Regions from separate parts of the Streptomyces sp. NPDC092952 genome, predicted to be linked through region 1. Evidence: riboswitches for the same ligand, from Rfam matches in the RefSeq annotation. Region 1 holds a riboswitch; each other region holds the start of a gene.

Region 1 (7,550 bases):
ACGGCATGGTCACCGAGGTGAAGCTCTTCCAGCTGCCGGCGCCGTCGAGGGAGGCCGCCTCGTACAGCTCCTTGGGGATGGTCGTGGTCGCGGCGTAGAGGTTGATCGCCACGAACGGGATCGAGCCCCAGACGATCATCAGGGTGACCACGAAGAACGTGGAGAACTGCGATCCGGTCCAGTTGTAGTCGGCCATCGCGTGCCAGCCGAGCTTGTCCAGGACGTAGTTGACGACCCCGAAGCGCGAGGCGAACAGCCACTGGTACACCGTCGACGAGGCGACGATCGGCATGGCCCAGGCGAGCACCAGCCCGAGCATCAGGGCCAGGCGCATCTTCTTGCCCAGACGGGCGAGGAGCAGGCCGATCAGGGTGCCGAGGATCATGATCAGCGCGACGTTGGCGACGGTGAACACGATCGTGCGGAGGGTGACGGTCCAGAAGTCCCCACCGGTGAGGATCTCCTGGTAGTTCTTGAAGCCGTTCCACTCGGTGACATGCTGGATCAGCTGTCCCATGTTGAGGTTCTGGAACGACAGCATGGCGTTCTTCACCAGGGGATACCCGAGGAAGACCGCCGTCACCGCGAGCGCGGGAACCATCAGCAGGTACGGCGCGGCGCCGATACCCACTCTCCGCTTCTTCCCCCCGTGCTGCCCTACGGGTGGTATCTCGTCCCGGCCGCGGCCCGCGGCCGTCTTGGCCACGTCCGAGGGATCGGTCTGCACTGCCATGCTCGCCATCTCTTCCAACAAAGCCCTACACGGAACGATGCGTACGGCCGGGGGCGGCGGGTCGGAACCCGCCGCCCCCGGCGCGGGACGCGCTAGCTGCGAACTACTGCTGCTGGCTGAGGCGCTTGTTGAGCTCGCCCTCGACCTGCTTGGCGGCGTCGGCGGGCGACTTACCCTGCAGGACCAGCGTCATGTAGGTCTTGATCGGGTTCGGCGGGTTCTCGACCGGCGCCCACTCCGGGATCAGCGGCGTGGTGCCACCGGACTTGGCGGCGGCGGGGCCGGCGGCCTCGGCGGCGGGCTGGCCGACGGTGTACTTCTGCATGGCGTCGTTCTTGGGGGACCAGCCGGCCTCCTTGATGAGCGCGCCGTCGTTCTCCTCGGAGAGCGCGATCTTCAGGAACTCCTTGGCCAGGTCCTGCTTCTTGCTGCCCGCGGCCACGGCGAGGTTGGAGCCGCCGAGGAAGACGCCCTCGGGCTTGTCGGCGGTCTCACCGGGGATGGTGAAGAAGCCGATGTCGTCCTTGAGCTTCGGGTTGGCCTTGATGGCGGTGCCGGCCTCGTAGCCCATGGCGATGATGGCGCCGGTCTTGCCCTTGGCGAAGACCTCGGCCTGCTGCGGGGTGGCCTCGTCCTTGTCCTTGGGGGCCTTGGAGTAGGACTGGTACTTCTTGTACACGTCCATGGCCTCGGCGACCTTGGGGTCGGCCAGGTTGGAGACGTACTTGTCGCCTTCCTTCTTGACCGGGGAGACGTCCTTGCCGACGAGCAGGCCGTCGAAGAAGTACCAGTTCTGGCCGGGCAGGTAGATCGGCTCGGCGTCGCCCTTCTTCTCGATGGCCTCGAAGGCCTTGAAGAGGTCGGCGCGGGTCTTCGGCGTCTCGGTGATGCCGGCGTCCTTGAAGACCTTCTTGTTGTACATGACGACGCGGTTGCCCACGTACCACGGCAGGGCGTACTGCTTGCCGTCGTAGATGGAGGGCTGGTTGACGCCGTCGGCCCAGGCGGAGCCGATCTCCTTCTTGAGGTCGCCGAGGTCGGCGAGGCCGCCGGTCTTGGCGTAGGCCGGGGTCTGGGTGTTGCCGATCTCCAGGACGTCCGGCGGGTTGGACTCCGAGAGGGCGGTGGTGACCTTCTGCTGGATGCCGTTCCAGTCCTGGACTTCGATCTTCAGCTTGGCCTTGGTCTTCTTCTCGAACTCCTCGGTGACCTTCTTGGTCCATCCGTCGGGGTTCGAGCCGGACATCGTCCAGACGGTCAGGGTCTGGCCCTTGTAGGCGTCGGGACCGGCCTTCTTGCCGCTGTCTCCGCCGTCGTCGGACCCACACGCAGCGAGGCCGATCATCATGCCCGCGACGCCGATCGCCGCGATGAGCTTGCGCTTCACGCCAAACCCTCCTCAGGGATACTGCAACCCCGCCCACCGCGAAGACATTCGACGAGTACTGCTGGGGCTGGACCTGGTCTTTAATGGTTTAGACCAGTACCGGGAGCTTGGCCTAGACCTTTTGGGGTGTCAAGGGTGTATAAGAAGTGCACTCGCGTCCGTTATAGGACCGACACCTAAGGGAGGGCGACCAGCCGTGACCGGACCGTGCCACCATGTGAGCCGCGACAGACGGAGGAGCCGGTGACGGCAGCAACGCAAGCGTCGGGAAGGCGGACCATGGGTGCCGACGGGGGCAGTACGGAGAACGAGACGGGCGCGGCCACACGCACGGCACGCGTCCCGAAGTACTACCGGCTGAAGCGACATCTGCTGGACATGACGGACACCATGCCGCCGGGCACCCCCGTGCCCCCGGAGCGGACCCTGGCCGCCGAGTTCGACACCTCGCGCACCACCGTGCGCCAGGCGCTCCAGGAGCTGGTCGTCGAGGGCCGGCTGGAGCGCATCCAGGGCAAGGGCACCTTCGTCGCCAAGCCGAAGGTCTCGCAGGCCCTCCAGCTCACCTCGTACACCGAGGACATGCGCGCCCAGGGGCTGGAACCGACGTCCCAGCTGCTGGACATCGGCTATGTGACGGCCGACGACACCCTCGCCGGGCTGCTCGACATCACCGCCGGCGGCCGGGTGCTGCGGATCGAGCGGCTCCGACTGGCCAGCGGCGAGCCGATGGCGATCGAGACCACGCACCTTTCGGCCAAGCGCTTCCCGGCGCTCCGCCGCTCCCTGGTGAAGTACACCTCTCTCTACACCGCGCTGGCCGAGGTCTACGACGTACGGCTGGCCGAGGCCGAGGAGACCATCGAGACCTCACTGGCGACCCCGCGCGAGGCCGGACTGCTCGGCACCGACGTGGGCCTGCCGATGCTGATGCTCTCCCGGCACTCGCTGGACGGGCAGGGCGAGCCGGTGGAGTGGGTGCGCTCGGTCTACCGCGGCGACCGGTACAAGTTCGTGGCGCGGCTCAAGCGGCCCATCGACTGAGCCCGGCGGACGGGAGGCCATTTCCGGCCACCTCTTCCCCCGCCACCACCCCCGGGGCCCCTGTGGAGCACACCACTCCGCAGGGGCCTTTCCGCTGCCCTGGTACGGACCAACTCCCGTACGTATGACGCGATCTCGCACATACGTACCAACCGGTCGGACCGTTGTCGGACCGCAATGCGGACAGGGGGTGACGGTGACCGGAACCTCCCCTAGATTTCCTGCGCATTACAGGGTGATCAGCGAGGGGACGGAGTCGCCGCATGTCCGTGGAACCAGAGGAAAAACCGCCCACCATCACACCGGTCAGAGTGGTCGTCGCGCTCTGCCTGGTCGCGCCGTTCGTGGCGATGCTCTGGGTGGGTTCGTACGCGAAGGTGGACCCCACCTTCATCGGGATCCCGTTCTTCTACTGGTACCAGATGCTCTGGGTGCTGATCTCCACCGCGCTCACGATGATCGCGTACAAGCTGTGGCAGCGCGACCAGCGCGCCCGCAAGGGGGGTGAGCAGGCATGAAGGACGGTGTGAACGGCGTCGCGCTCGGCGTCTTCATCTTCTTCTTCGTGGCCGTCACGGTCATGGGCTTCCTGGCCGCCCGCTGGCGCAGGGCCGAGAACGAGGCCAGCCTCGACGAATGGGGCCTGGGCGGACGGTCGTTCGGCACCTGGGTGACCTGGTTCCTGCTCGGCGGCGACCTCTACACGGCGTACACCTTCGTCGCCGTGCCGGCGGCCATCTACGCGGCGGGCGCGGCGGGCTTCTTCGCCGTTCCGTACACGATCCTGGTGTACCCGCTGATCTTCACCTTCCTGCCCCGGCTGTGGTCGGTCTCGCACAAGCACGGCTATGTCACCACCTCGGACTTCGTCCGCGGGCGGTTCGGCTCGAAGGGGCTGTCGCTGGCGGTCGCCGTCACCGGCATCCTCGCCACCATGCCGTACATCGCGCTCCAACTCGTCGGCATCCAGGCGGTGCTGGACGTGATGGGCGTCGGCGGCGGCGAGAACACGCACTGGTTCGTCAAGGACCTGCCGCTCCTGCTCGCGTTCGCGGTGCTCGCCGCGTACACCTACTCGTCCGGGCTGCGCGCGCCCGCGCTGATCGCGTTCGTCAAGGACGGGCTGATCTACCTGGTCATCGCCGTGGCGATCATCTACATCCCGATCAAGCTGGGCGGCTTCCACGACATCTTCGCCAAGGCCGGCGAGGCGTTCTCCGAGACCAATCCGGCCACCGGCAAACCGCGCGGCGCGCTCGCCCCGGGCGAGGCGGGTCAGTGGGGGTACGCGACCCTGGCGCTGGGCTCGGCGCTGGCACTGTTCATGTATCCGCACTCCATCACGGCGACGCTCTCCAGCCGCAGCCGCAACGTGATCCGGCGCAACACCACGATCCTGCCGCTGTACTCGCTGATGCTGGGCCTGCTGGCGCTGCTCGGCTTCATGGCGATCGCCGCCGGGATCAAGGTGGACAACGGGCAGCTGGCCATCCCGCAGCTGTTCGAGAACATGTTCCCGGACTGGTTCGCGGGGGTGGCCTTCGCCGCGATCGGCATCGGCGCGCTGGTGCCCGCCGCGATCATGTCGATCGCCGCGGCGAACCTCTTCACCCGCAACATCTACAAGGACTTCCTGAAACCCGACGCCACCCCGGAGCAGGAGACCAAGGTCTCCAAGCTGGTGTCGCTGCTGGTCAAGGTCGGCGCGCTGGCCTTCGTCCTCACCATGGACAAGACCGTCGCGATCAACTTCCAGCTGCTCGGCGGGATCTGGATCCTCCAGACGATGCCGGCCCTGGTCGGCGGGCTGTTCACCCGCTGGTTCCACCGCTGGGCGCTGCTCGCGGGCTGGGCGGTCGGCATGGTGTACGGGACGGTCGCCGCGTACGGGGTCGCCTCGCCGACCCAGAAGCACTTCGGCGGTTCGTCGGCGGAGATCCCCGGCATCGGCGAGATCGGCTACATCGGCCTCACCGCGTTCGTGCTGAACGTGGTCGTGACGGTGGTGCTGACCTTCGTCCTGAACGCCATGAAGGCGCCCGCCGGTACGGACGAGACCTCGCCGGCCGACTACACGGCCGACGCGGGCGACCCGGGCGTGCGGGCGAAGCTCCCGCCGGCCACCGCGGGGGCTCCGGGCGGCCACTGACGGGCCGCTTCCCGGCGCCCCGGGAACACCTCCGGCAGGGCCCGTTCCCGGGCTTCCACGGCCCGCTCCCGCCCCTTCCCGAGGGGTGGGGGCGGGCCGTCCGCCGTTCCGGGAGCGATCCGATCCTGCGTCGTACGACACAACATGTGGGGGCTGCCTCATCGGGCGGCCCCCACATGTATGCTCGTCCTCGCTGTCGTCGCAGGGGAATCCGGTGCGAATCCGGAACTGTCCCGCAACGGTGTATCCGGTGCGCTTTTGCGCACTCCGAGCCAGTCCGACGACCTGCCGACAGCGCATCCGGCTCGACCGAACCGGATGCCCAGACGTCCGGGCCTCGCGGTTGGGCCGGTGGACGCCGCGCGGAGTGCTGCCCCGGCCCGGGTGCGTCCTTCGCGGGCTTCCCCCGTGCCCCCGCCGGCCCCGAGCCGAGCGTGGGAGAGCAACACGTGACCATCGCGCCAGCCGATCCGGCTTCAGTCGCCGCGTCCGTCGAGTCCGAGGCAGCCGCACAGGACGGTCCCGGAGCGGCGCTGCTGCGGACCCTGACCGCCCTCACCGCCGATCTGCCCGACACCGACCCCGGCCGGGTCGCCGCCGCCGCCCTGCGCGGCCGCAGCGCGCGGGCGGACGAGGCGGAGCTGCGTTCGCTGGCCACCGAGGCGGCCGCGGGCCTGATCTCCGAGGACCCCGCGTACTCCCGGCTGGCCGCCCGGCTGCTGACCCTCGCCATCGCGGACGAGGCGGCGGGCCAGGGCGCGGTCTCCTTCTCCGCCTCGGTCGCCGTGGGGCACCGCGAGGGCCTGATCGCGGACCGCACCGCCGCCTTCGTCGCCCGGCACGCGGAGGCGCTGGACGCGCTGGTGGGGCAGTCGCTCGCCGACGGCGCGGACGACCGCTTCGGCTACTTCGGGCTGCGTACCCTGCACAGCCGCTACCTGCTGCGCCACCCGCACACCCGCCAGGTCGTCGAGACCCCGCAGCACTTCATGCTCCGGGTGGCGTCCGGGCTCGCCGAGGACGAGTCGCAGCGCGCCCTGGACGAGGTGGCGGCGCTGTACGGGCTGATGAGCCGGCTCGACTACCTGCCCTCCTCCCCCACCCTGTTCAACTCCGGTACCCGGCACCCGCAGATGTCCTCCTGCTATCTGCTGGACTCGCCGCTGGACGAGCTGGACTCGATCTACGACCGCTACCACCAGGTGGCCCGGCTCTCGAAGCACGCGGGCGGCATCGGCCTCTCGTACTCCCGCATCCGCTCGCGCGGTTCGCTGATCCGCGGCACCAACGGGCACTCCAACGGCATCGTGCCGTTCCTCAAGACGCTGGACGCCTCGGTCGCCGCCGTCAACCAGGGGGGCCGCCGCAAGGGCGCCGCCGCCGTCTACCTGGAGACCTGGCACGCGGACATCGAGGAGTTCCTGGAGCTCCGCGACAACACGGGCGAGGACCAGCGGCGCACGCACAACCTGAACCTGGCGCACTGGGTGCCGGACGAGTTCATGCGCCGGGTCGAGGCGGACGGCGAGTGGTCGCTGTTCTCCCCGGCCGACGTGCCCGACCTGGTCGACCTGTGGGGCGACGCGTTCGACGCCGCGTACCGGGCCGCCGAGGCGAAGGGCCTGGCCCGCCGGACGCTCCCGGCCCGCGAGCTGTACGGCCGGATGATGCGCACCCTCGCCCAGACCGGCCAGGGCTGGATGACCTTCAAGGACGCCTCCAACCGGACCGCGAACCAGACCGCCGAGCCGGGCAGCGTCGTCCACTCCTCGAACCTGTGCACCGAGATCCTGGAGGTCACCGACGACGGCGAGACCGCCGTCTGCAACCTGGGCTCGGTCAACCTCGGCGCGTTCGTCACCGGCGGCTCCATCGACTGGGAGCGGCTGGACGCCACCGTCCGCACCGCGGTGACCTTCCTGGACCGGGTCGTCGACATCAACTTCTACCCGACCGAGCAGGCGGGCCGCTCCAACGCCCAGTGGCGCCCGGTGGGCCTGGGCGCCATGGGGCTCCAGGACGTCTTCTTCCAGCTGCGGCTGCCGTTCGACTCGCCGGAGGCCCGCGCGCTCTCCACCCGGATCTCCGAGCGGATCATGCTCGCCGCCTACGAGGCGTCCTGCGAGCTCGCCGAGCGCTCGGGCCCGCTGCCCGCCTGGGAGCGGACGCGCGCGGCGCGCGGGGTGCTGCACCCCGACCACTACGACACCGGGCTGAACTGGCCGGAGCGCTGGGAG
Region 2 (7,550 bases), on a different contig from region 1:
GCGTTGCGCGTGACGGACTGGAGGAGCGCGCCGGCGCAGCCGAGCGCGAAACCCACCGCGACCCCCGCGAGCAGCCGGGGCAGCCGCGAGCCGGTGAAGATCTCCCCGACCCGCGCGCCGTCCGGACCGCCGCGCTCCCCGGCGAGGTGGCGCAGCAGATCCCGGGCGCCCACCCCGGACGTTCCCTGCGTCAGATGCCACAGGCCCACCGCGACGACCGCGACGAGCAGGGCCGCCAGGACGGCCGCCCCGGCCCGGAGTCCGTCCCGGCCGGGAGCCGCCGTATCCGGTGCGCTCACTTCTCGCCGGTGTTCTTGTCGAGCACGTCGACGTACGCGTCGATCGCCTGCGCGCAGGAGCGCGGGCCGCCCGCACCCCAGACCCGGGCCGGGAAGGCGTGCGCCCGGCCCTCCTTCACGGCCGGGATCGACTTCCAGATCGGGTTCTTCTCCAGAGCCGCGACGTAGCCGCCCGCGCCCTCGTCGTTGGCGTAGAAGAGGTTGGCCTTCCCGACCGCGGTCAGTCCCTCGACATCGGTCTGCGCCAGCCCGTACGAGGGGTCGACGCCGCCGTTCCCGTGGGCCTTGTCGACCGCGTCGGTCCACGCGGGGGTCATGCCGAGTTCCTCGCCTATCGCGGTGAACAGGGCGCCCTTGCCGTAGGGGCGGACGGTGAGGTTGCCGCCCTGGAGCCAGCCGTCGAAGAAGAGGAAGTCCTTCGTCGGCAGGTCGGCGTCGGCCACCTTCTGCTTCGCCGTGGCGAGGTGCTCGTCGAACTCCTTCAGCACCTGGTCGGACCGTTCGGTGCGCCCGGTCGCCTTGCCGATCATGCCGAACACGTTCCGCATGTTGCCGATCGGGTCGGCCGGGTCCGCGCCCTTCGTGACCATCACCGGCACGCCGCGCTTCTCCAGCTTCTTGACGATCTCGTCGTCGGCCTTGAACGCCTCGACGACGACGAGGTCGGGCTTGGCCGCGGCGAGGGTGTCCAGGTCGGGTTCCTCGCGGGTGCCGATGTCGGTGACCTTGCCGGGCAGCTTCTCCGCGCTGACCCAGGTGCGGTAGCCCTTGGCGTCGGAGACCGCGACCGGGGTGACGCACAGGGTGAGCGCGTCCTCGATCTGCTGCCACTCCAGGACCGCGATCCGCTCGGCGGGCTTGTCGAGCGTCACCTGACGGCCGACGCCGTCCTTGAACGACACCGGTCCGGTGGACGTGGCCGTCCTGTCGTCGGCGCAGCTCTTCGACCCGGGCGACGTGGCACCGGCGGCCTTGTCCGCCGTGTCGACGCTGGTCGTGCCGCAGGCCGTCGCGGAGAGTGCGACGGCGAGGCCGGTGGCGGCCGATGCCGCCAGGCGACGGGCACGGTTCATGGCAGTTCCTCTTTCGGATGGTTCAGAAGGGCGAGCACGCGAGGTGCTCAAGGTGCTGGGAATGAGGGGTGGTTCAGGTGGTGACGGCGGTGCGGGCGGAGTGCCGCCCGAGCGGGTCGATACGGAGCCGGCCGGTACGCGGTTCCACCGCGACCTCGACGCGGATGTCGTAGACCGCGCCGATGTTCCGCGCGGTGAGGACGTCGACGGGCGCGCCCACCGCGTGCACCCGGCCGGCGCCCATCAGGACGACGGTGTCCGCGACGCGGGAGGCGTGGTCGAGGTCGTGCAGCACGATCCCCACCGCGACGCCGTGCTCCTCGACCAGATCGCGCACCAGGTCGAGCGTCTCGATCTGGTAGCGCAGGTCCAGGTGGTTCGTCGGCTCGTCCAGCAGGACGACCCCGGTGTCCTGGGCCAGGCAGGCCGCGAGCCAGACGCGCTGCATCTCCCCGCCGGAGAGCTCCCCGACCGGGCGCCCGGCCATGTCCCCGACCCCGGTGACGCCCATCGCGCGCCGGACGGCGTCGCGGTCGTCGCCGGCCGGCCCGCCGAAGCCGCGCCGGTAGGGATGGCGCCCGAAGGCCACGACCTCCGCGACCGTCAGCCCCTGCGGGGCGGGCCTCGACTGGGAGAACAGCGTGACCTCCCGCGCGAAGCCACGCGCGCTGAGCAGCGCCGCCGCGCGCTCGGGGGCTCCGTCGCGGCCGCCGAGCGTCACCCGGCCGCCGTCGACCGGGTGGAGCCGGGCGAGCGCCCGCAGCAGTGTCGACTTCCCACTGCCGTTCGGCCCCACCAGCGCGGTGGCGCGCCCCGGTTCCAGGGTCAGTGAGACGCCGTGGACGACCGGCGCCCTGCCGTAACGCAGGACCAGGTCGTGGCCGCCGAGGGGGACCGGCGCCGAACGGGCGGGGGCGTCGGCGGGGCCGGCGGCGCGCGCGGTGATGCGCGCGGCGGTGCGCCGGAAGGAGCGAGTGAGCATCGAGGGATCCGGGTGACTGGAGCGGACAGCGGCAACTAAGGGTTACCTAACTAAGGGAACCCTATCTTCCGCTTGTCGTGGCGGCAATCAGGAGTTCTGGACACCCGATGCGGGATTCCGGACACCGTCCGGGGCGCCACCGGCCCGGCCGGCTCCGACGGCTCCGACGGCTCCGCCCGTTTCGCCGAAGAAGGCGCCCGGGGTCGTGCCCATGACGCGCCGGAAGGCGGCGATGAACGTGCTGGGCTGCGCGTACCCCAGGGAATCGGAGACGTCCCGCACGTCGAGACCTTCGGAGAGCAGGGTCAGTGCGTGATGGGCGCGCAGCATCTGCCGCCACTGCGCGAAGGAGAGCCCGGTCGTCCGGCGGAAGGCGCGGGCGATCGTACGGTCGCTGATCCCCAGCGTCCGCGCCCACCCGTCCAGCGAGCGGGGGTCGGCCGGGTCGTCCAGCAGGGTCTCGGCGATGGGGTCGATCCGGGGGTCGCCGGGCAGTCGCAGGGCGAACTGGCGCTCCGAGGGTCGCAGTACGTCGAAGACGACCGCCTCCGCCCGCGCCCTGGCCCCGGCGTCGAGGTCCGTGCGGGCCAGGTGGGTCAGCAGGGACTCCAGGACCGGCGTCATCGTGATCGCGGTCGGCGAGCCGAACGCGACCGGGGTGCGGTCGGGTGCGAAGAAGGCGCTGTGGAACTCGACGCCCGCCGTGGTCCGCCCGCCGTGCACCACCCCGGCCGGCATCCACAGCCCGTGCCCCTCGGACACGGTGAGGACGCGGTCCTCCACCCGGGACGTCAGTGTTCCCCCGCGCACCCAGACCAGTTCGTGCAGGTCGTGCGCGTGCGGCACCCACTCCGTGGGTACGGACGGGATCTGCGACCCGGCGAGGATCGCGAAGGGGCTCCCCGTGTGCCCGGACGCCACCGCCCGCTCCGGGACTCGCACCACCCGGCGCACCGCGGTGCCCGCCTCGCGCCGCCACATCCCCGCACTTGTGCCATTACGGGATGATCGGGTCATACGGGCGAGTCTATCCGGGCTTCCACCCCCACCGGTCGGGCGGGGGCGAAGGCCCGGACGGACCCGACCCGGGATCAGGAGCCCAGACGCAGGGCGATCGTGTCGCCGACCGCGACGGCGCTCTCGCGCGCCGCCGTGGTGAACGCGGCGCCGTCGACACTCGCCTTCCAGACGGTGGAGCCGCTGTTGGTCCTGCCGTTGAGGGCGGTGATCGGGCCGGTGCCGGTGGCCGGGGTGACGCCGGTGACGCAGCCGGACGGGGCCGCCGCGCCGGCCGCCGCGTCCAGTACCGCGCCGAGTGTGGTCGTGGCGCCGGTCGCGGTGAGCGTGACGGAGCACACCTTCAGCGAGCCGGTGCCGTCGTCCACGGTCAGCGCGAACCTGCTCGCGGTGCCGGAGGACAGCGACGCCTGGCCGACCCACCGGGGCGCGCCGGCGGTCGCCGGAGTGGGCGGTGCGGAGGTGAAGCCGCCGCCGGCCACCGCCCGCAGTCCGTCGATGGAGGCGTACGCCTGCGGGGCGGTGTCGGTGGGCAGGTACCGGAAGCCGCCGCCCGGGTTGAACTGCTGGCCGATCAGGAAGTCGACCGGGGTCCTGCCCTTGGAGGTGAGGAAGTCGCCGGTCTGGGCGTTGATGCCGCAGGCGTTGAGGCCGGAGACGGCCCAGCCGTTGGAGTCGGTGTTGACCCCGTACATGGCGTCGAAGGCGCCGGTGTTGACGACGAGCTTGTTCTTCAGGAACGTCCTGGCCTCGACGATGTCGGGGTCGGTGGCGGGGGCGCCGGAGACGCACAGCGCCGCCATGGCCGCCCCGGTCATGTCGACGTCGCCCTCGGCGGCCAGCTGGGCGGGGTCGCCCTCCGCCTTGCCGAAGTTCCAGCCGCCGTCGTCGTGCTGGTTGGCGCGGATCCGGGTGATCATCGCGTCGCGCAGGGACTGGGGTACGCGTATCCGGTCGGCGGTGGTCCGGGCGCCGTTCAGGGCGAGGGCGGCGAAGACGGTGCCGTTGAAGTTGGCGGACGGCCCGAAGTAGCCGGGCTCGGCGGTCTGCCAGTAGGAGTAGATGTCGGCGACGAGGTTGCGGGAGGCGGAGACCCGGGCGGGATCGATCCCCGCGGCGTACGCGTTCAGCGCGGCGCGCTCGTAGTCGGTGACGACCGGGGAGGCCGAGGGCCAGGAACCGGTGGAGAGCAGGTTCCGGTAGACCGTTCTCGCGTTCTTCGTCGCGTCGCCGCCGGGGATGACGTCCACCGCGGCCGTACCGGCGGCGGCGAACGCGCTGAACGCCCACTCGTTGGAGAGCCCCGACCCGGCGTACGAACCATCCGCCCCCTGGAGGGACTTGAGGTATCCGACACCGTTGGCGGTGGAGGTGGCGATCTGTGCCGGCGTCGAGGTCGCCGCCGCCGGCAGGGCGGTCAGGGCGAAGGCGCCGAGGGCGGCCGCCGCGGTGAACGCGGCGCGGCGGACGGTACTGGTACGGGGCATGGCGTGCTCCAGAGGTGAGGGACGCCGGCCCCGCTCGCCGGTCCCCGCGAGGGGTGCGTACGACGGGGCGTGGCCGCCGTCCGGAACGCGTGGACCGACTTCCAACTAGCCAGTGCCGTATGGGCATTCGGGCTCGGGAAGGCAGTCGCCGCCCCACACCGCTGCGCGTCAGCCCCGGAGTCGCACCGGGTTCCCCCACTCGGCAGGGCCGGACAGTACCGGACGTCCGACCGGCTTGGCCACTGTGCGCAGCGGCGTGAACCCGCATCGTACGGAGCGGTCTTGACGGTCCCCACGAACGCATGCTCCAATCCGGCTGATACGCAAAGCTGTTCCAGGGGAAGCCGGTCGAAGTCCGGCGCTGACCCGCAACCGTAGGCCCGATCCCGGTCGGGCGAGCCGGAGTGCCTGGAGCGTGTTCCACAGCAACGGACGCCGTCGCGGACTACGGCGTGGTGCGACCTGCTCCGCCCTGCGGCTCACCGCCGGGACGGGGCCGCTGCCACGTTCCCCGCCACCCGCTTCGGCCACACAGCGAAGGGGCCGTGATGGGAACCGTGGAGTGCGAGGACACTCACATACGGCGTGCACGACACGTGCGGAGACGGCCGGGCGCCCCGGCCGCCGTGCTGTCCGCGCTGGTCGTCCTGGTCGCGTCCTGCCTCGCGTACCTCCTCACCGGCCTGCCCGCCGCCGCGGCCCCGGTCGGGGACTGCACCGCGACCAGGGGGGCCGTCCTCGCCGTCGACTTCACGCCCTTCGGCGGCAAGGTCGAGCGCGGCTGCGACACCACCCCCACCACCGGCTACGAGCTCTTCCGCGACGCCGGCTTCACCACCACCGGGACCCAGCACGACGGCCCCGGCTTCATCTGCCGTATCGGCCTCGGCACCGGTACGCAGTACCCGACCCCGGACAAGGAGGACTGCGTCCTGACCCCGCAGGCGACCGCCTACTGGTCGTACTGGGTCGCCTCGCCCGGCCAGGACGACTGGACCTACAGCCAGTACGGGGCGATGGACCGCAAGCTCAAGGACGGTGACGTCGACGCCTGGGTGTACGGCGGCACCGACATCGGCGGCACCACTGGCCGGCCCACCTTCAGCCCCGACGACGTCCGCGCCCAGGGCGGCACCTCCCCGAACCCGGGCGGCGGACCCACCGGAGCCCCCGGCCGGGTCGACGTGGCGGGCGCCGCTTCCTGGCTCCAGGACCTGCTGAGCGACGGCGAACGCATCGTCGACGAGGGCACCGGCACCCCGAACTACCTGCTCACCACGGAGACCGCGTACGCCCTGGCCGCCGCCCGCGGCAGGAGCGGTGCCCTCGACAAGGTCGTCGGCTTCCTCGCGGCCCACGTCGACGACTACGTCCTCCCCGGCGGCAGGGACCAGGCCCCGAGCACGGCCGCCGCGGCCCGGCTCGCCCTGCTCGCCGAGTCGACCGAACGCGACCCCCGGGACTTCGGCGGCCGGGACCTGATCGCCGACCTCACCGGCAACGTCTGCCCCGCCGCCGCCCCCGGCCAGGGCTGCACCGCCGAGGGGGACATCCGGCACATCACCTACGCCGACGAGCAGGCCCGCGCCGTACTGGCCCTGCTCCGCGCCGACATCACCCCCGAGACCGCCTCCGTCGCCCGGCTCACCCAGGTGCAGTGCAAGGACGGCGGCATCACCAGCATCCTCATCCAGCCCGGCGGCCGCTGCGAGGGCGACGCCGGGACCACCGGCCTGATCGCCCTCGTCCTGCACCGGGCGGGCGGCCAGGAGCCCGCCGTCACCAAGGCCCGCGACTACCTGAGGAAGACACAGCTCGACGACGGCTCCTTCCCCGGCTACACCGGAGCCACTACCGGCGACGTGATCGCCACCGCCTACGCCGCCCAGGCCCTGCGCGCGTTCGGCGAGACCTCCCGGGCCGATTCCGCCGAGGGCTGGCTCTCGCGCACCCAACTGGACGGCGGCGGCTTCGGCTACGACCGGGACGCCACCGAACCCACCGCCTATGCCACCCCGGTCGCCGCCCTCGCCGGAGCCCGCACCGACCTCGCGAGCCTCACCACCAAGAAGACCGAACCCACCGGCCCGCCCGCCACCCCGGACCCGGGCGGCGAGCCGGAGCCCGGCGACGGCCCCGACCTGAAGAAGGGCGTCGCCTACCTCACCGGCGCCGACCGGCTCCAGCAGGGCCGGTACTACCCGGCCGTCGCGGGCTCGGGCCGCGCCGACTTCGGCCTCACCATCGACGGGGCGTACGCCCTGGCCGCCACCGGCCTGGACAACGCCAGGCTGCGCGGTGTCGTCGACTTCCTCGACCAGGGCGGAACGGACGGCGAGGGCCGCACCGTCAACGACTGGACGGGCATCGGCACCGCCTACGCGGGCGGCGGCTCGATCGGCAAGACCGCGCTGCTCGCCGAGGCGGTGGGCCGCGACCCGCGCGACTTCGCCGGGCACGATCTGATCGCCGCCCTCGACGAGGCGGTGTGCGCCGGGCCCAGCAAGGCGCCCGACCGCTCCTGCGCCGCCAAGGGCGCCTACACCTACGCGCCGTCCGTCTTCTCGCAGGCCCTCGCCGTCATGGCGCAGCTCCGCGCCGGGGACCAGGAGAACGCCGAGGATCCGATCGCCTACCTGGAGAGCATCCAGAACGCCGACGGCTCCTGGCCGAGCCTGATCCCGCCGACCGG
Region 3 (7,550 bases), on a different contig from region 1:
GACAGCTCTAGTGTTCGATTTCACGAACGGTTTCCACGACACCGCGAACGCGATGGCGACCACCATCTCGACCGGTGCACTCAGACCGAAGACCGCGGTGGCCATGTCCGCCGTTCTCAATCTCGTCGGCGCGTTCCTGTCGGTGGAGGTCGCCAAGACGATCTCCGGCGGGATCGTCAACGAGGACGGGTTGCGCACAGAAGTGATCTTCGCGGCACTCGTCGGCGCCATCCTGTGGAATCTGCTGACCTGGCTGGTCGGGCTGCCCTCCAGCTCGTCGCACGCCCTGTTCGGCGGCCTGATCGGCGCGGCCGTGATGTCGGCGGGCTGGTCGTCGGTCAACGGCGGCACCGTCGTCACCAAGGTGCTGCTCCCCGCGGTCGCCGCCCCGATCGTCGCCGGTCTCGCCGCGCTGCTGGCCACCCGGCTGACGTACCGGATCGGCGGGAAGATCCGCGACGAGGCCCAGGAGAAGGCCACCGCCAAGGGCTACCGGGCCGGCCAGATCGCCTCGGCCGGGCTGGTCTCCCTCGCCCACGGCACCAACGACGCGCAGAAGACCATGGGCATCATCACGCTGGCCCTGGTCACCGGCGGGGTCCTGCACCCCGGGGCCAACCCGCCGGTCTGGGTGATCGTCTCCGCCGGTCTGGCCATCGCGCTCGGCACCTACCTGGGCGGCTGGCGCATCATCCGCACCATGGGCAGCGGCCTCACCGACCTCAAGCCGCCGCAGGGCTTCGCCGCCCAGACCAGCGCGGCCACGGTCATCCTGGCCTCCTCGCACCTCGGCTTCTCGCTCTCCACCACGCAGTCGTGCTCCGGCGCCGTGATGGGCGCGGGCCTCGGCCGCCAGGGCGGTGTGGTCCGCTGGTCCACCGCCACCCGGATGTTCGTCGCCTGGGGCCTGACCCTGCCGGCCGCCGGTCTGGTCGGCGCGGGCGCGGAGCTGCTCACCAAGCAGGGCACCTGGGGCGTCGTCGTCGTCGCGGCCCTGCTGATCCTGGGCTCCGGCTCGATCTGGCTGCTCTCCCGCCGCAAGCCGGTCGGCCACGACGACGTCGCCCCGGCGGGCGCCGAGGCCCCGGCCCCGGTCCCCGCCGAGCCCGCCGGTGTCGTCACCACGGCCATCGCCGCCGTCAGCCCGCCGCCCACCACCGCGGCCCAGGCCGCCGCCCCGGCCGCGGTCGTCGTGACCGCCGTCCCGGTCACGCCCAAGGCCCCTCAGGACCCGGCGCAGCCCGCCGCCGTCTGACCGGTCCCGCACCGACCGTCTAAGGAATCAGCATGAAAATCGACTGGGCAGCCCTCGGCTCCGTCTTCGGTGTCTCCCTCGTGGTCACCGTCGCGCTGGTGGGCCTCTTCACCCTGGGCATCGTCGGCCTCTCCAAGCAGGCCGAACCGGCGGCGCAGGGCGGCTCCGGCGGCTCGCCGCTGCTGGCCCGCGCCGGCGCGTACGCCTGCTTCGCGCTCTGCGCGGCGGCCGTCGGGTACGGCATCTTCCTGATCGTCGCCTGACCCGCCCCGCGCGCCCCGCATCGGGCCGGACACCCCCGGGTGTCCGGCCCGATGTGCGTCTCAGCACACTGCCCCGCCGCAGGTCAACGGCAGGTTGACGGGCCTTCGCGGGGCATGGTGGACTGCCGGAGCCAATTACGGCGACAGCAGAGGAAGCCGGTGCGAATCCGGCGCGGTCCCGCCACTGTCACCGGGGAGCGGTCCCCCACACCGGACGTCACGGCGCGCGCGAGCGGGCTGGAAGGCCGGGGGCCCCGCGGATCCGGGAGCCAGGAGACTCTCGTCGCCGGTCACGTCGAACCAGGGCGCGGACCCTGAGTGAGGACATATCGCCATGCCCGGCCGCCGTGCGCCCGCCGTCCCAGGCCCCGATGCCTTCCGTACGAGAGTCCGCCGCGGCGCGACGGCCGGCTGAGCCGTGCGAGCCGACCGCATCTTCGCGTACGGCGCCACCGCCGGTCTCCTCGGCGACCTGCTGCTCGGTGACCCCCGCAGGGGCCACCCGGTCGCCGCCTTCGGGCGGGCCGCGGCGGGCGTCGAGCGCCGCCTGTGGCACGACCACCGCGGCTGGGGCGCGCTGCACACCCTGATCTGCGCCGGAGCCGCCGTGGGCGGCGGTGCGCTGGCCGCCCGCGCGGTACGCCGCAGCCCCGCCGCCTCCGTGGCGCTGACCGCCGCCACCACCTGGTCCGTCGTCGGCGGCACCTCCCTGGGCCGGGAGGCGCGGGCCATCGGCGGCGCGCTGGAGGCCGGTGACATCGCCCTGGCCCGGGAGCGGCTGCCGCATCTGTGCGGGCGCGACCCGCAGTCCCTGGACGGGCCGCGGATCGCCCGCGCCGTGGTGGAGTCCGTGGCGGAGAACACCTCGGACGCCGTGGTCGGCGCCCTGGTGTGGGGAGCGGTGGGCGGGGTCCCCGGGCTGGCCGGGTTCCGGGCCGTCAACACCCTCGACGCCATGGTCGGCCACAGGTCGCCGCGGCTGCGCCGCTACGGCTGGGCCTCGGCCCGCCTCGACGACCTCGCGGGCTGGCCCGGCGCCCGGCTCACCGCCCTGCTCGCGGTGGCCGCCGGGGGACGCCCCCGGGACGCGCTGCACGCCTGGCGGGCCGACGCCGCCAAGCACCCCAGCCCGAACGCGGGCCCGGTGGAGGCCGCGTTCGCCGGGGCGCTCGGCGTACGGCTGGGCGGGACCCTCGCGTACGGCGGCCGGGTCGAGCACCGCCCGGTGCTCAACGGGGAGCGCGGCCGGGCCGTGGAGGGCGCGGACATCGAACGCGCGGTGCGGCTGTCGCGGCGGGTCGGCGCGCTGGCCCTCGGCGTGTGCGTGGCGGGGCGGCTCGGCGCCGGCCTCGCCGCACGACGGATCGCCGCTCGGCGGACCGGTACCGGACGGAGGAGCGCATGAGCGGCGGACTGCTGGTCGCCGGAACCACCTCGGACGCGGGCAAGAGCGTCGTCACCGCGGGCATCTGCCGCTGGCTGGTGCGCCGGGGCGTGAAGGTCGCGCCCTTCAAGGCGCAGAACATGTCGTTGAACTCGTTCGTCACCCGCGAGGGCGCCGAGATCGGGCGCGCCCAGGCCATGCAGGCCCAGGCCGCCCGCGTCGAGCCGACCGCGCTGATGAACCCGGTCCTGCTGAAGCCCGGCGGCGACCGCTCCAGCCAGGTCGTCCTGATGGGGAAGCCGGTCGGCGAGATGAGCGCGCGCGGCTACCACGGCGGCCGCCAGGAGGCCCTGTTCGGCACGGTCACCGACTGCCTGGAGCAACTGCGGGCCACGTACGACGCGGTGATCTGCGAGGGGGCGGGCAGCCCGGCCGAGATCAACCTGCGGCGCACCGACATCGTGAACATGGGCATCGCGCGGGCGGCGGACTTCCCGGTGGTGGTGGTCGGCGACATCGACCGGGGCGGCGTCTTCGCGTCGTTCTTCGGTACGACGGCGCTGCTGGCCCCCGAGGACCAGGCGCTGGTCGCGGGCTACCTGGTGAACAAGTTCCGCGGTGACGTGTCGCTGCTGGAGCCCGGTCTGGACATGCTGCGCGGGCTGACCGGGCGGCCGACGTACGGGGTGCTGCCCTTCGCCCACGGGCTCGGCATCGACGAGGAGGACGGGCTGCGGGTCTCGCTGCGCGGGGCCGTGCGCGAGTCGGCCGTCGCGCCGCCGCACGGCGAGGACGTGCTGCGGGTCGCGGTGTGCGCGGTGCCGCTGATGTCGAACTTCACGGACGTGGACGCGCTGGCCGCCGAGCCCGGGGTCGTCGTCCGGTTCGTGGACCGGGCCGAGGAGCTGTCCGACGCCGACCTGGTCGTGGTGCCCGGCACCCGGGGCACGGTGAAGGCGCTGGCCTGGCTGCGGGAGCGCGGCCTCGCCGACGCGCTGGCGCGGCGCGCGGCCGCGGGCCGGCCGGTCCTCGGCATCTGCGGCGGCTTCCAGCTGCTGGGCGAGCGCATCGAGGACGAGGTGGAGTCCCGGGCCGGCCGGGTCGAGGGCCTCGGCCTGCTGCCCGTGCGCGTCCGCTTCGACCGGGAGAAGACCCTGGCCCGGCCGGTCGGCGAGGCGCTCGGCGCGCCCGTGGAGGGGTACGAGATCCACCACGGGGTGGCGGACGTGCTCGGCGGCGAGCCGTTCCTGGACGGCTGCCGGGTGGGGGCGGTGTGGGGCACCCACTGGCACGGCTCGCTGGAGAGCGACGCGTTCCGCCGCCGCTTCCTGGCCGAGGTGGCACGGGCCGCGGGCCGGCGTTTCGTCCCCGCCCCCGACACCTCCTTCGGCGCGCTGCGCGAGGAGCAGCTGGACCGGCTCGGCGACCTGATCGAGGAGCACGCCGACACCGACGCGCTGCTCCGGCTCATCGAGTCGGGCGCGCCGCCGGGGCTCCCGTTCGTCCCGCCCGGGGCGCCCGGCGGCGCCCGGCCCCATGTCCGTACATCCGCAGAAGACGCAGGAGGGACCGCCCAGTGAGTACGCATTTCCCGTTCACCGCCGTCGTCGGGCAGCAGGACCTGCAGCTCGCCCTGTTGCTCAACTCCGTCTCGCCGGCCATCGGCGGGGTGCTGGTACGGGGCGAGAAGGGCACCGCGAAGAGCACCGCCGTACGCGCGCTGTCGGCGCTGCTGCCGCCGGTGGACGTCGTGTCGGGGTGCCGGTTCTCCTGCGACCCGGCGGCGGCCGATCCGGCGTGTCCGGACGGCCCGCACGAGCCGGGGGCCGGTGTGCCGCGGGACGCCCGGATGGTGGAGCTGCCGGTCGGCGCGTCGGAGGACCGGCTCGTGGGGGCGCTCGACATCGAGCGGGCGCTCGCCGAGGGCGTGAAGGCGTTCGAGCCGGGGCTGCTGGCCGACGCGCACCGGGGCATCCTCTACGTCGACGAGGTCAACCTGCTCCACGACCACCTGGTGGACCTGCTGCTGGACGCGGCCGCCATGGGCGCGTCGTACGTGGAGCGGGAGGGCGTCTCGGTCCGGCACGCGGCGCGTTTCCTGCTGGTCGGGACGATGAACCCGGAGGAGGGCGAGCTGCGGCCGCAGCTGCTGGACCGGTTCGGGCTGACCGTGGAGGTCGCCGCGTCCCGGGAGACCGGCCAGCGGGTCGAGGTGGTGCGGCGGCGGCTGGCGTACGACGACGACCCGGCGGGTTTCGCGGCCGGCTGGGCCGGTGAGGAGGAGGCGCTGCGGGCGAGGATCGCCGCCGCGCGGGCGCTGCTGCCCGCGGTGGTCCTCGGCGACGCGCCGCTGCGGCAGATCGCCGCGACCTGCGCCGCCTTCGAGGTCGACGGGATGCGCGCGGACATCGTGATGGCGCGGACGGCCACGGCGCTGGCCGCCTGGGCGGGGCGTACGGAGGTGCTCGCCGAGGACGTGCGGCAGGCGGCGCTGCTCGCCCTCCCGCACCGGCGGCGGCGCAACCCCTTCGACGCGCCGGGGCTCGACGAGGACAAGCTGGACGACACGCTGGAGCAGAACGGCGGGGACGACGACCCGGACCCGGACGGCCCCGGCGGTGGCGGCCGGCCGCCGCAGGACGACGGCCCCGGCACGCCGCCGGACCCCGGGCGGGGTGCCGACGACACGCCCGACCCCTCCGTACCGGAGCAGGACCGGGGCCGCGAACAGGGCCAGGAGCAGGGCCGGCCGTCCGGGGGCGGCGAGCAGCGCCCGGTGGGCGCCACCGAGCCGTTCCGTACGAAGATGCTGAGCGTCCCCGGCCTGGGCGAGGGTGCGGCGGGGCGGCGCTCCCGGGCCCGTACCGAGCACGGGCGCACCACCGGCGCGCGACGCCCGGAGGGTGCCCTGACCAAGCTGCACCTGGCCGCGACGGTCCAGGCCGCCGCCCCGCACCAGCGGGCGCGCGGCCGGTCGGGGCGCGGGCTGGTGGTCCGGCGGGACGATCTGCGGCAGGCGACGCGGGAGGGGCGCGAGGGGAACCTGGTGCTCTTCGTGGTCGACGCCTCCGGGTCGATGGCGGCCCGGCAGCGGATGGCGGCCGTGAAGGGCGCGGTGCTGTCGCTGCTGCTCGACGCTTACCAGCGGCGGGACAAGGTCGGGCTGGTCACCTTCCGGGGCCGGGACGCCGAGCTGGTGCTGCCGCCGACGTCGTCGGTGGACGCGGCGGCGGCCCGGCTGGAGCTGCTGCCGACCGGTGGGCGCACCCCGGTCGCGGCCGGGCTGCTGAAGGCCCATGAGGTGCTGCGGGTGGAGCGGCTGCGCGATCCCTCGCGCCGTCCGCTGCTGGTCGTGGTGACCGACGGGCGGGCGACCGGGGGCCCCGGGCCGGTGGCGCTGGCGTCCCGGGCGGCGCGGCTGCACGCCGCGGAGGGCGTCGCGTCGGTCGTCGTGGACTGCGAGTCGGGGCCGGTGCGGCTCGGGCTCGCGGCCGAGCTGGCCCGGGATCTCGGCGGCACCGCCGTGACCCTGGACGAGCTGCGGGCCGACGCGATCACCGGACTCGTCAAGGGCGTCCGGGAAGCGGGCAAGAGGGACATCACCAGGAGGGCCGCGTAATGCCGCAGGGACAGCCGACCACCGTGCCGGACGACGGGCTCACCACCCGTCAGCGCCGCAACCGGCCGCTGCTGATGGTGCACACCGGCATCGGCAAGGGGAAGTCGACGGCGGCCTTCGGGATGGCGCTGCGCGCCTGGAACCAGGGCTGGCCCGTCGGGGTCTTCCAGTTCGTCAAGTCGGCGAAGTGGAAGGTCGGCGAGGAGAACGCGCTGAAGGTCCTCGGAGCGAGTGGCGAGGGCGGCTCCGTCGCCTGGCACAAGATGGGCGAGGGCTGGTCGTGGGTCCAGCGCGACGGCCAGCTGGACAACGAGGAGGCGGCGCGCGAGGGCTGGGAGCAGATCAAGCGCGACCTGGCCGCCGAGACGTACCGGCTGTACGTCCTCGACGAGTTCGCGTACCCGCTGCACTGGGGGTGGGTCGACACCGCCGAGGTGGTCGAGGTGCTGCGCGCCCGTCCCGGCAACCAGCACGTGGTGATCACCGGCCGCAACGCGCCGCCCGAGCTGCTGGACGCGGCGGATCTGGTGACCGAGATGTCCAAGGTCAAGCACCCGATGGACGCCGGTCAGAAGGGTCAGCGGGGCATCGAATGGTGAGCTCCACCCCGGGGGTCCCCCGGTGAACGTGCCACGTCTGGTGATCGCCGCGCCCGCCTCGGGCAGCGGCAAGACCACCGTCGCGACGGGGCTGATGGCGGCCTTCGCGGGGCGCGGCCTGGCCGTCTCCCCGCACAAGGTCGGTCCCGACTACATCGACCCCGGCTACCACACACTGGCCACCGGGCGGCCGGGGCGCAATCTCGACGCCTACATGTGCGGCCCCGGCCTGGTCGCCCCGCTGTTCGCGCACGGGGCGGCCGGGTGCGACCTGGCGGTGGTCGAGGGCGTGATGGGGCTGTACGACGGGGCGTCGGGCCAGGGCGAACTGGCGTCGACCGCCCAGGTTTCGAAGCTGCTGCGGGCGCCCGTGGTGCTGGTCGTCGACGCGTCCTCGCAGTCCCGGTCGGTGGCGGCGCTGGTGCACGGC
Region 4 (7,550 bases), on a different contig from region 1:
GCAGGACGGGTGGCTGCGCATCCATTCGACCGCGATCGATCCGGAGCCGCCGCCGATGTCCCAGAGGAGTTCGCCGGGGGCGGGGGCGAGGACGCCGAGGGTCGCGGCCCGGACGTGCCGTTTGGTGAGCTGTCCGTCGTGCTCGTACGCGTCGTCGGGCAGGCCCGGTACGGCGCCCAGGCGGAGGGCGCCGGGGGCGCGGCGGCAGTCGACGGCCACGATGTTCAGCGGGTCGGACGGGGGGTGCGGCCAGTCGTCGGCGGTGCCCTCCAGGCAGTTCTCGGCGGGGCCGCCGAGCTGTTCCAGCACCCGGAGCCGGCTGGGGCCGAAGCCCTGTTCGCGCAGGAGCCGGGCCACGTCGGCGGGGGCGTCGGCGTCCGCGCCGAGGACCAGGACGCGGCGGCCCTCGTGCAGGTGGGCGGCGAGCCGGGCGGTGGGGCGGCCGACCAGGGTGACGGTCTCGGTGTCCTCGACCGGCCAGCCGATGCGGGCGCAGGCGTAGGAGACGGACGAGGGGTGGGGCAGGACGCGCAGCCGGTCGGCGCCGAGCACCTCGGTGAGGGCCCGGCCGATCCCGTAGAACATGGGGTCGCCGCTGGCCAGGACGGCGGTCCGGCTCCCGGCGTGCTCGGCGAGGAGTCCGGGGACGGCGGGGCGCAGCGGCGAGGGCCAGGCGACCCGCCGGCCGGGGCAGGACGGTGGGAGGAGGTCCAGCTGGCGTCCGGCGCCGATGAGGACCTCGGCGCCGGTCAGTGCGGTGCGCGCCGCGTCGGTCAGTCCCGCCCAGCCGTCGGCGCCGATGCCGACGACGGTCACCGGGTCCGGCAGGTCAGCCATGGGACACCTCCTTCAGGTAGGTGGCGAGGGAGGCGACGGCGGCGGGGTTGCGGGGGCTCTCCACCAGGTCGACGTAGTCGAGGACGTAGATGCGGTCGTTCTTGATCGCGGAGACGTTGGCCAGCGGCGGGTAGGACTTCAGGAACTCCTTCTTCTGCTCGGCGCTCCGGTCCCCGTAGTTGTTGATCACGATGACCTCGGGGTCGCGGGCGACGACGGTCTCCCAGCCGACCGTCACCCAGGTGTCCTCGAGGTCCTTCATGACGTGGTCGCCGCCGGCCTTGGTGATGATGTCGTGCGGTCCGGCGAAGGCCCCGGCGGTCAGCGGTTTGTCCCGCCCGTCGTCGTAGAGGAAGACCCGGGGGCGGTCGGAGCCCTTGGGGGCGGTGTCGCGCGCCTGGGCCACCTGCTCGCGGAAGTCGGTGACGAGGGCCTCGGCGCGGTCCTCGACGTCGAAGATCCTGCCCAGGTTGCGCAGGTCGGTGTAGAGCGCGTCGAGCGGGGCCATCACCCCGCGCGCGTTGCCTTGGCCGTTGCGGCAGGACTCGCTGAGCAGGTACGAGTCGACGCCCACGCGCCGGAGTTCGGCGGGGGTGAAGCCGCCCTCCTCGCTGAATCCGTAGTTCCATCCCGCGAAGACGAGATCGGCGCGGGCGTCGAGGACGAGCTCCTTGTTGATGGTCTTCTTCGAGAGCCACGTGGTCTTCCCGTACCCGTCCTTCCAGGGTACGGAGGTGAGGTCGCCCTTGTCGTCGGGCATCACGTAGCCGGCCATGCGGTCCGCCAGGCCGAGCGCGAACATGATCTCGGTGATGCCGACGTCGTTGGTGACGACGCGCCGCGGGGCCTTGTCGTAGGTCTTCTTCTCTCCGCAGTTCTCTACGGTCACCGGGTAGTGGTCCGACGCGGCGCTTGCGCCCTTCTCCTCCTGGGAGGTGGGCAGTTGGGCGCCGCACCCGGTGAGGACCAGAGCGGCGGCGAGGGCGAACGCGGCGGGGCGTGCGGGGTGGGGCATGGCGGTGGTGCGTCCTCAGGAGTCGGTTCGGGCGGGGGCGAGTCGGTCGAAGAGCAGTTGCACGGCGCCGGTCTCCGGATGTGCGACGCGGTGGGCACGTACGCCGAACACATCGGCCAGCAGCTCGGGGGTGAGCACGTCGTGGGGGGCGCCGGACGCGACGATCCGGCCCCCGGAGATGACGTGGAGCAGGTCGCAGTGGAGTGCCGCGAGGTTGAGGTCGTGCAGGGAGGTGAGGACGGTGGGGCCGCTGTCGCGGACCAGCGCCAGGACGTCCAGTTGCTGGGCGATGTCGAGGTGGTTGGTCGGTTCGTCGAGTACGAGGAGCCGGGGCTGCTGGGCCAGGGCGCGGGCGATCAGGACCCGTTGCTTCTCGCCGCCGGAGAGGGTGAGGAAGCCCCGGTCGGCGAGGTGGGCGGCGCCGACCCCGGCCAGTGCCTCGGCGCAGGCCGTCCGGTCCGCCTCGGTGGCCCGGCCCATCGACGACTGGTGCGGGGTGCGTCCCATGGCCACCACCTCGGCCACCGTGAAGTCGAACTCGGAGACGGCCTCCTGGGGAAGGGCGGCCAGCCGGCGGGCGCTCTCGCGCGGGCTCATCGCGTACAGGTCCTCGCCGTCGAGCCGTACGGTGCCCGCGGAGGGGCGCAGCGCCCGGTAGACGCAGCGCAGCAGGGTCGACTTGCCGCTGCCGTTGGGGCCGACCAGGCCGACGAGTTGTCCCGTGCCCGCGCCGAGCGTGGCGTCGGCCACGAGCCGCGCGCCGGCGATCTCGACGGTCAGGGCTTCGATGTCGATCCGCATCAGGCGCCTCCGAAGGTGTAGGTGCGGCGGCGCATCAGCAGCACGAAGCACGGCACGCCGATGGCCGCGGTCAGTACGCCCACCGGCAGTTCGGCGGGGGCGAGGACCACCCGCGAGAGGATGTCCACCCAGATCATCAGGACGGCGCCGACCAGCGGGGCGACGGCGAGCAGCCGCCGGTGGTCGGCGCCGACGAGCATCCGTACGCCGTGCGGCACCATCAGTCCGACGAAGCCGATCGCGCCGCTCACCGCGACCACCGCCCCGGTGACGGCCGCGCAGACCACGAAGAGTTCCTTGCGCAGCCGTCCGGCGTCGACGCCTAGGGCGGCCGCCGTCTCGTCGCCCATGGCGAGGGCGTTCAGCCGGCGGGCGGACCAGGCGAGGTGGGCGATGCCGCAGAGCACGGCTCCGGCGGCGATCGGCACCGAGGCCCAGTTGGCGCCGCCGAGGCTGCCGAGCATCCACATCATCGCGGAGCGGGCGGCCTCGCCGTGTTCGGCCGCGAAGACCATGAAGGTGGTGACGGCGGAGAAGCCGTAGTACATCGCGGTCCCGGTGAGGACGAGCCGCAGCGGGGTGAGGCCGCGTGCGGTGCGGGCGATGGCGTACACCAGCATCATGGCGAGGAGCGCGGCAAGGAACGACGCGGTGGACAGCGCCCAGATGCCCAGGGCGCCGAAGGCACCGAAGATGAGTACGGCGTTGGCGCCGACGGCCGCGCCCGAGGAGATGCCGAGGACGAACGGGTCGGCGAGCGCGTTGCGGACCATGGCCTGCACGGCGATGCCGATGGCGGAGAGCCCGGCGCCGACGACCGCGGCCAGTACGGCGCGCGGGAAGCGCAGCTCCCAGACGATGGTGTACGCCGCGACCTCGTCGGGCGATATTCGGCCGCCGGTCAGCCCGGCCCACAGATGGCTCAGCACCTCGCCCCAGGAGAGCCCGGACGCCCCGATGCCCGCCCCGCAGACCAGCGAGAACAGCAGCGCCACGACAAGAACGGGAACGAGGAGCGCGGGTGACATCCGGCGTGGCGGGGCGGGGCCGGAGGCGGCAGGGGCCGCGCGGGACGGCACGGCGGGGCGACGGTCGAGGGGGATGGCCACGGGCGGTTCGCTTTCGCCTCGGGCCGTGCATCTACGTCATCAACGGAGCGGCCCGGACGCCGCGCGCCCGATGCAGCACCCATCGCAGTCCACGGCGAATTGACAGGAGCCTTCACCGCCACGGGTAATCGGGCTCACGGGGCCCTTTCGGGCACCGTCTACCGTTGCGGGTCAGCGCCGGACTTCGACCGGACTTCCCCCGTGGGGCAGATGCAGCTTAACGCGAACGGTTTGGCGTGTTTCCACCCCGTCCGGGTCCGGGCCGCGCCGCCCCTGTTCCTCCGGTTCGACCGGCGGAGCCGTGGGCGCATCCCCCGGACGGCCGACACGGAGGTCGTCCCGACGGCCGCGCATCACCGACCGGTCCGGCTACCGCCGGGGCCGAGGGCGCGCCGAGCATGGGGGTGCGGGCCCGTACCGTCCGGGCGCCGTCCACGGATTGCGAGGAACCATGCCTTCGACACGACGCACCGCCCTCCTGACCGCCCTGCTCCTCGGACCGGCCCTGCTCGTGACGGCCTGCGCCGGGCCGTCCGGGGACGGCGGCACCGGGCCGACGCCCGGGGCCGCGGACCGGGCCCTGCTCGACGCGGCGCGTTCCGGCGACGCCGACGCGGTGCGCGACGCGATCAGGCGGGGTGCCCGGCTGGAGGTCCGGGACGGGGAGCGCCGCACCCCGCTGCTGCTGGCCTCCACCAACGACCACGTCCGGGCCGCCGAGGTACTGGTCCGCGCCGGTGCCGATCCGGACGCCCTGGACCAGCAGCACGACACCCCGTGGCTGGTGACGGGGGTGACGGGCAGCGCCGCGATGGCCCGTACCCTGGCGGCGGCCGACCCCGACTACACCGTCGTCAACCGGTACGGGGGCACCTCCCTGATCCCGGCGGGGGAGCACGGCCATGTCGACTACGTACGGGAGGTCACCACCAACCCGGACATCGACGTCGACATCGACCACGTCAACGACCTCGGCTGGACGGCCCTGCTGGAGGCCGTCCTCCTCGGCGACGGCGGCAGGGACCATCAGGAGACCGTGCGGCTGCTGCTGGCCGGGGGCGCCGATCCGGGGATCGCCGACAGGTCCGGCACCACCGCGCTCCAGCACGCCCGGCAGCGCGGGTTCGACGAGATCGCCCGGCTGCTGGGCGGCTGACCGGACCTCAGGAGCGGCCGCGGCGGGCGGCGGCCGCCCGGCGGCCCGAGATCAGGTGCCGGCCGGCCAGCTCCACCACGCTCTCGGCGTCCCGGTCGGCGATCGCCGCGTAGAGGTCCTCGTGCTCCCGCGCGACGCCCTCCAGGTCGTCGTGCTGCCCCAGCAGCCAGCGCATCCTGCTGCGCAGGGTGGCCTGGAGCTCGTTCAGCAGCTCGTTGTCGGCCAGGGCCGTGACCGTCTCGTGGAAGTCGGCGGCGGCCCGGCGGGCCGCCACGGCGTCGCCCCTGGCCGCCGCGCCCAGCTCGGCGTCCAGGTCCGCGCGGAGCTTTTCGAGCCCCGCGCGGGTACGCCGCTGGGCGGCCAGCCGGAAGGTCAGGGCCTCCAGCGCCGCGCGCACCTCGTCGAGGTCGTCCACGTCCGCCGGGGTGAATTCCCGTACGACGGCCCAGGTCCGGGGCCTGGGGGTGACCAGGCCCTCGGTGACCAGCGCCTTCAGGGCCTCGCGGACGGGCAGTCTGCTCACCCCGAGCTCCGCGGCGAGCTCGCGCTCGACGAGTTTGCTGCCCGGCTCGCGCACACCGTCGATGATCTCGTCACGCAGCTGGCGCGTGACCCGTTCCGACTCGGGCTCGAAGTCCCCAGACCCTGTCATGTGCCCGATTCTCTCATCACCCGGTACCCGCTCCGGGCAGGCCGTTCCCCGGTGCGGGCGCCTCGGGCGGGGCGTAGCCGCGGGCGCGGACCAGATCGTGGACGAGCCGGGTGAAGGCGCGGGCGGCGGCGCTCTCGTAGCCGCTCTCCCGGCGCAGCAGGGTCGCGACCCGGGTGGGGAGCGGGGGGTCGACGGGGACGTGGCCGAGGTGCGGGTCGTCGTCCGTGACCGCCAGGGGCAGCACGGTGGCCAGCGGGCCGATGCGCCGGACGATCTCGGTGAGGGCCTGGATGGTGTTGGCCTCCACGGCGATCGGCGGGTCGATCCGGTGCCGGGCGAAGTAGTCGTCTACATGGACGCGTGTGACGAAGTCACCCCTGAGCAGGGCGAGTTGCTGACCGGCGAGCTCCTGCACCGGCAGCGGGCGCTCACCCCCGGCCCGGCGCGCACCGGTGACCAGGCCGAGGGGTTCGGTGAACAGCGCGGTCGAGGCGACGCCCTGGAGGTGGGTTCCCCCGAAGGCGATGCCGAGGTCGAGTTCGTCGGCGAGCAGGCCCGCCTCCATGCGGTCCTGGGGCATCTCCCTGAGGTCCAGGGTGATGCCGGGATGGTGCGTGTGCAGCGCCGCCACGAGCGGGCCGACGAGATAGGCGGTGAAGGTCGGGGTGAGTGCCAGCCGCAGGTGCCCCCGGGCGAGGTCGGCGACGTCGAGGACGGCACGCTCGGCGGCGGCCAGCTCCCGCAGCGCACGCCGCGCGTAGTGCACATAGGCGGCGCCCGCGTCGGTGGTGCGGACCCCCCGGCCGCTCCGGTCGAGCAGCCGGGCGCCGACGACCCGTTCCAGCTGCTTGATCTGCTGCGACAGCGTGGGCTGCGAGATGCGCAGTTCCTCGGCGGCGCGCGTGAAGTTCCCGTGCTCGGCGACCGCGATCAGATAGCGGAGATGACGTAGTTCCGGACCCATGAGCGAATTATAGAACTGACCTATAAGGATCATGGATATCAAGTCTTGGACTCTATAGGCCCAGGTCATGCATGGTGGTTCTCGTCAGCCCCTCGGGGCGGCACCCATCGAAAGGAGTGACCGATGCAGGACCTCACGGACGGCGTCGCACGATTCCGCCGCGACGTCTTTCCCGAGAAGGCGGGGCTCTTCGCCCACCTGGCCACGACCCACCGCCCGAAGACACTGTTCATCGGCTGCTCCGACGCCCGGGTGGTCCCGGAGCTGATCACCCAGAGCGATCCGGGTGAGCTGTTCGTGATCCGTACGGCGGGCAATCTCGTCCCGGCGTACGGGTCGGGCCGCGACGGCATCGCGGCGAGCGTCGAGTATGCCGTCGCCGTGCTCGGCGTGACCGACATCGTCGTCTGCGGCCACTCCGCCTGCGGCGCGATGACCGCCCTGGCGGAGGGGCACGACCTCGGCTCCGCCCCGGTCGTGGCCGACTGGCTGCACCACGCGGACGCCGCCCTGGCCCGTACCGCCGCCGCTCCGGCCACGACCGGCCCGGAGCGGGTGGACGCCCTGGTGCGTGCCAATGTCGCCGCACAGCTGCAGAACCTGAGCACCCACCCCTCCGTGGCCCGCGCCCTGGCCGAGAGCTCGGTCACCCTGCACGGCTGGGTGTTCGACATCGCCACGGGCACCGTCGAGCCGGCCGGGACCGCCCTGGCCGCCGCCTGACCACCTCCACCCCCACCGAACCACCGGCCCCGCCCGGGACCGGCCCCGAAAGGAACCCTCGTGCCGCACGCGCAGTTCGACCCCACCGCCCGCCAGACCCTCGCCGTCGCCGCCGTCGAGGCCAAGACCCGCAAGGACCTCACCTGGGAGCAGATCGCCGACGCCGCCGGGCTGTCGGTCGCCTTCGTCACCGCCGCGGTCCTCGGCCAGCACGCCCTGCCGGAGGACTCCGCCCGCGCCGTCGCCGAGCTGCTCGGACTCGACGAGGACGCGGTGCTGCTGCTCCAGACCAT

What was found. A riboswitch is a leader RNA that binds a small molecule or an ion and turns the genes downstream of it on or off. The one in region 1 is predicted to bind cobalamin.
Region 2: linked by a shared signal. The riboswitch ahead of ACIQGQ_RS24835 (prenyltransferase/squalene oxidase repeat-containing protein) and the one ahead of ACIQGQ_RS29620 (ribonucleoside-diphosphate reductase subunit alpha) in region 1 are both predicted to bind cobalamin.
Region 3: linked by a shared signal. The riboswitch ahead of ACIQGQ_RS16390 (cobalamin biosynthesis protein) and the one ahead of ACIQGQ_RS29620 (ribonucleoside-diphosphate reductase subunit alpha) in region 1 are both predicted to bind cobalamin.
Region 4: linked by a shared signal. The riboswitch ahead of ACIQGQ_RS27660 (FecCD family ABC transporter permease) and the one ahead of ACIQGQ_RS29620 (ribonucleoside-diphosphate reductase subunit alpha) in region 1 are both predicted to bind cobalamin.

What each region holds. Positions count from the first base shown of each region.
Region 1 is NZ_JBIVPT010000016.1:151,266-158,815, forward strand. It holds gene ACIQGQ_RS29595 (carbohydrate ABC transporter permease) at 1-733, opposite strand, end outside; gene ACIQGQ_RS29600 (extracellular solute-binding protein) at 837-2,120, opposite strand; gene ACIQGQ_RS29605 (GntR family transcriptional regulator) at 2,400-3,164, shown strand; gene ACIQGQ_RS29610 (DUF3311 domain-containing protein) at 3,428-3,682, shown strand; gene mctP (monocarboxylate uptake permease MctP) at 3,679-5,313, shown strand; cobalamin riboswitch at 5,477-5,621, shown strand; gene ACIQGQ_RS29620 (ribonucleoside-diphosphate reductase subunit alpha) at 5,763-7,550, shown strand, end outside.
Region 2 is NZ_JBIVPT010000011.1:109,563-117,112, reverse strand. It holds gene ACIQGQ_RS24860 (iron ABC transporter permease) at 1-299, opposite strand, end outside; gene ACIQGQ_RS24855 (iron-siderophore ABC transporter substrate-binding protein) at 296-1,372, opposite strand; gene ACIQGQ_RS24850 (ABC transporter ATP-binding protein) at 1,446-2,354, opposite strand; gene ACIQGQ_RS24845 (helix-turn-helix domain-containing protein) at 2,442-3,335, opposite strand; gene ACIQGQ_RS24840 (hypothetical protein) at 3,446-4,858, opposite strand; cobalamin riboswitch at 4,980-5,054, opposite strand; cobalamin riboswitch at 5,152-5,289, shown strand; gene ACIQGQ_RS24835 (prenyltransferase/squalene oxidase repeat-containing protein) at 5,407-7,550, shown strand, end outside.
Region 3 is NZ_JBIVPT010000005.1:524,430-531,979, reverse strand. It holds gene ACIQGQ_RS16400 (anion permease) at 1-1,255, shown strand, start outside; gene ACIQGQ_RS16395 (hypothetical protein) at 1,288-1,518, shown strand; cobalamin riboswitch at 1,667-1,798, shown strand; gene ACIQGQ_RS16390 (cobalamin biosynthesis protein) at 1,937-2,923, shown strand; gene ACIQGQ_RS16385 (cobyric acid synthase) at 2,920-4,482, shown strand; gene ACIQGQ_RS16380 (putative cobaltochelatase) at 4,479-6,521, shown strand; gene cobO (cob(I)yrinic acid a,c-diamide adenosyltransferase) at 6,521-7,120, shown strand; gene ACIQGQ_RS16370 (cobyrinate a,c-diamide synthase) at 7,143-7,550, shown strand, end outside.
Region 4 is NZ_JBIVPT010000014.1:74,998-82,547, forward strand. It holds gene cbiE (precorrin-6y C5,15-methyltransferase (decarboxylating) subunit CbiE) at 1-837, opposite strand, end outside; gene ACIQGQ_RS27650 (ABC transporter substrate-binding protein) at 830-1,852, opposite strand; gene ACIQGQ_RS27655 (ABC transporter ATP-binding protein) at 1,868-2,653, opposite strand; gene ACIQGQ_RS27660 (FecCD family ABC transporter permease) at 2,653-3,762, opposite strand; cobalamin riboswitch at 3,862-4,008, opposite strand; gene ACIQGQ_RS27665 (ankyrin repeat domain-containing protein) at 4,214-4,918, shown strand; gene ACIQGQ_RS27670 (GntR family transcriptional regulator) at 4,926-5,570, opposite strand; gene cynR (transcriptional regulator CynR) at 5,587-6,534, opposite strand; gene ACIQGQ_RS27680 (carbonic anhydrase) at 6,658-7,257, shown strand; gene cynS (cyanase) at 7,318-7,550, shown strand, end outside.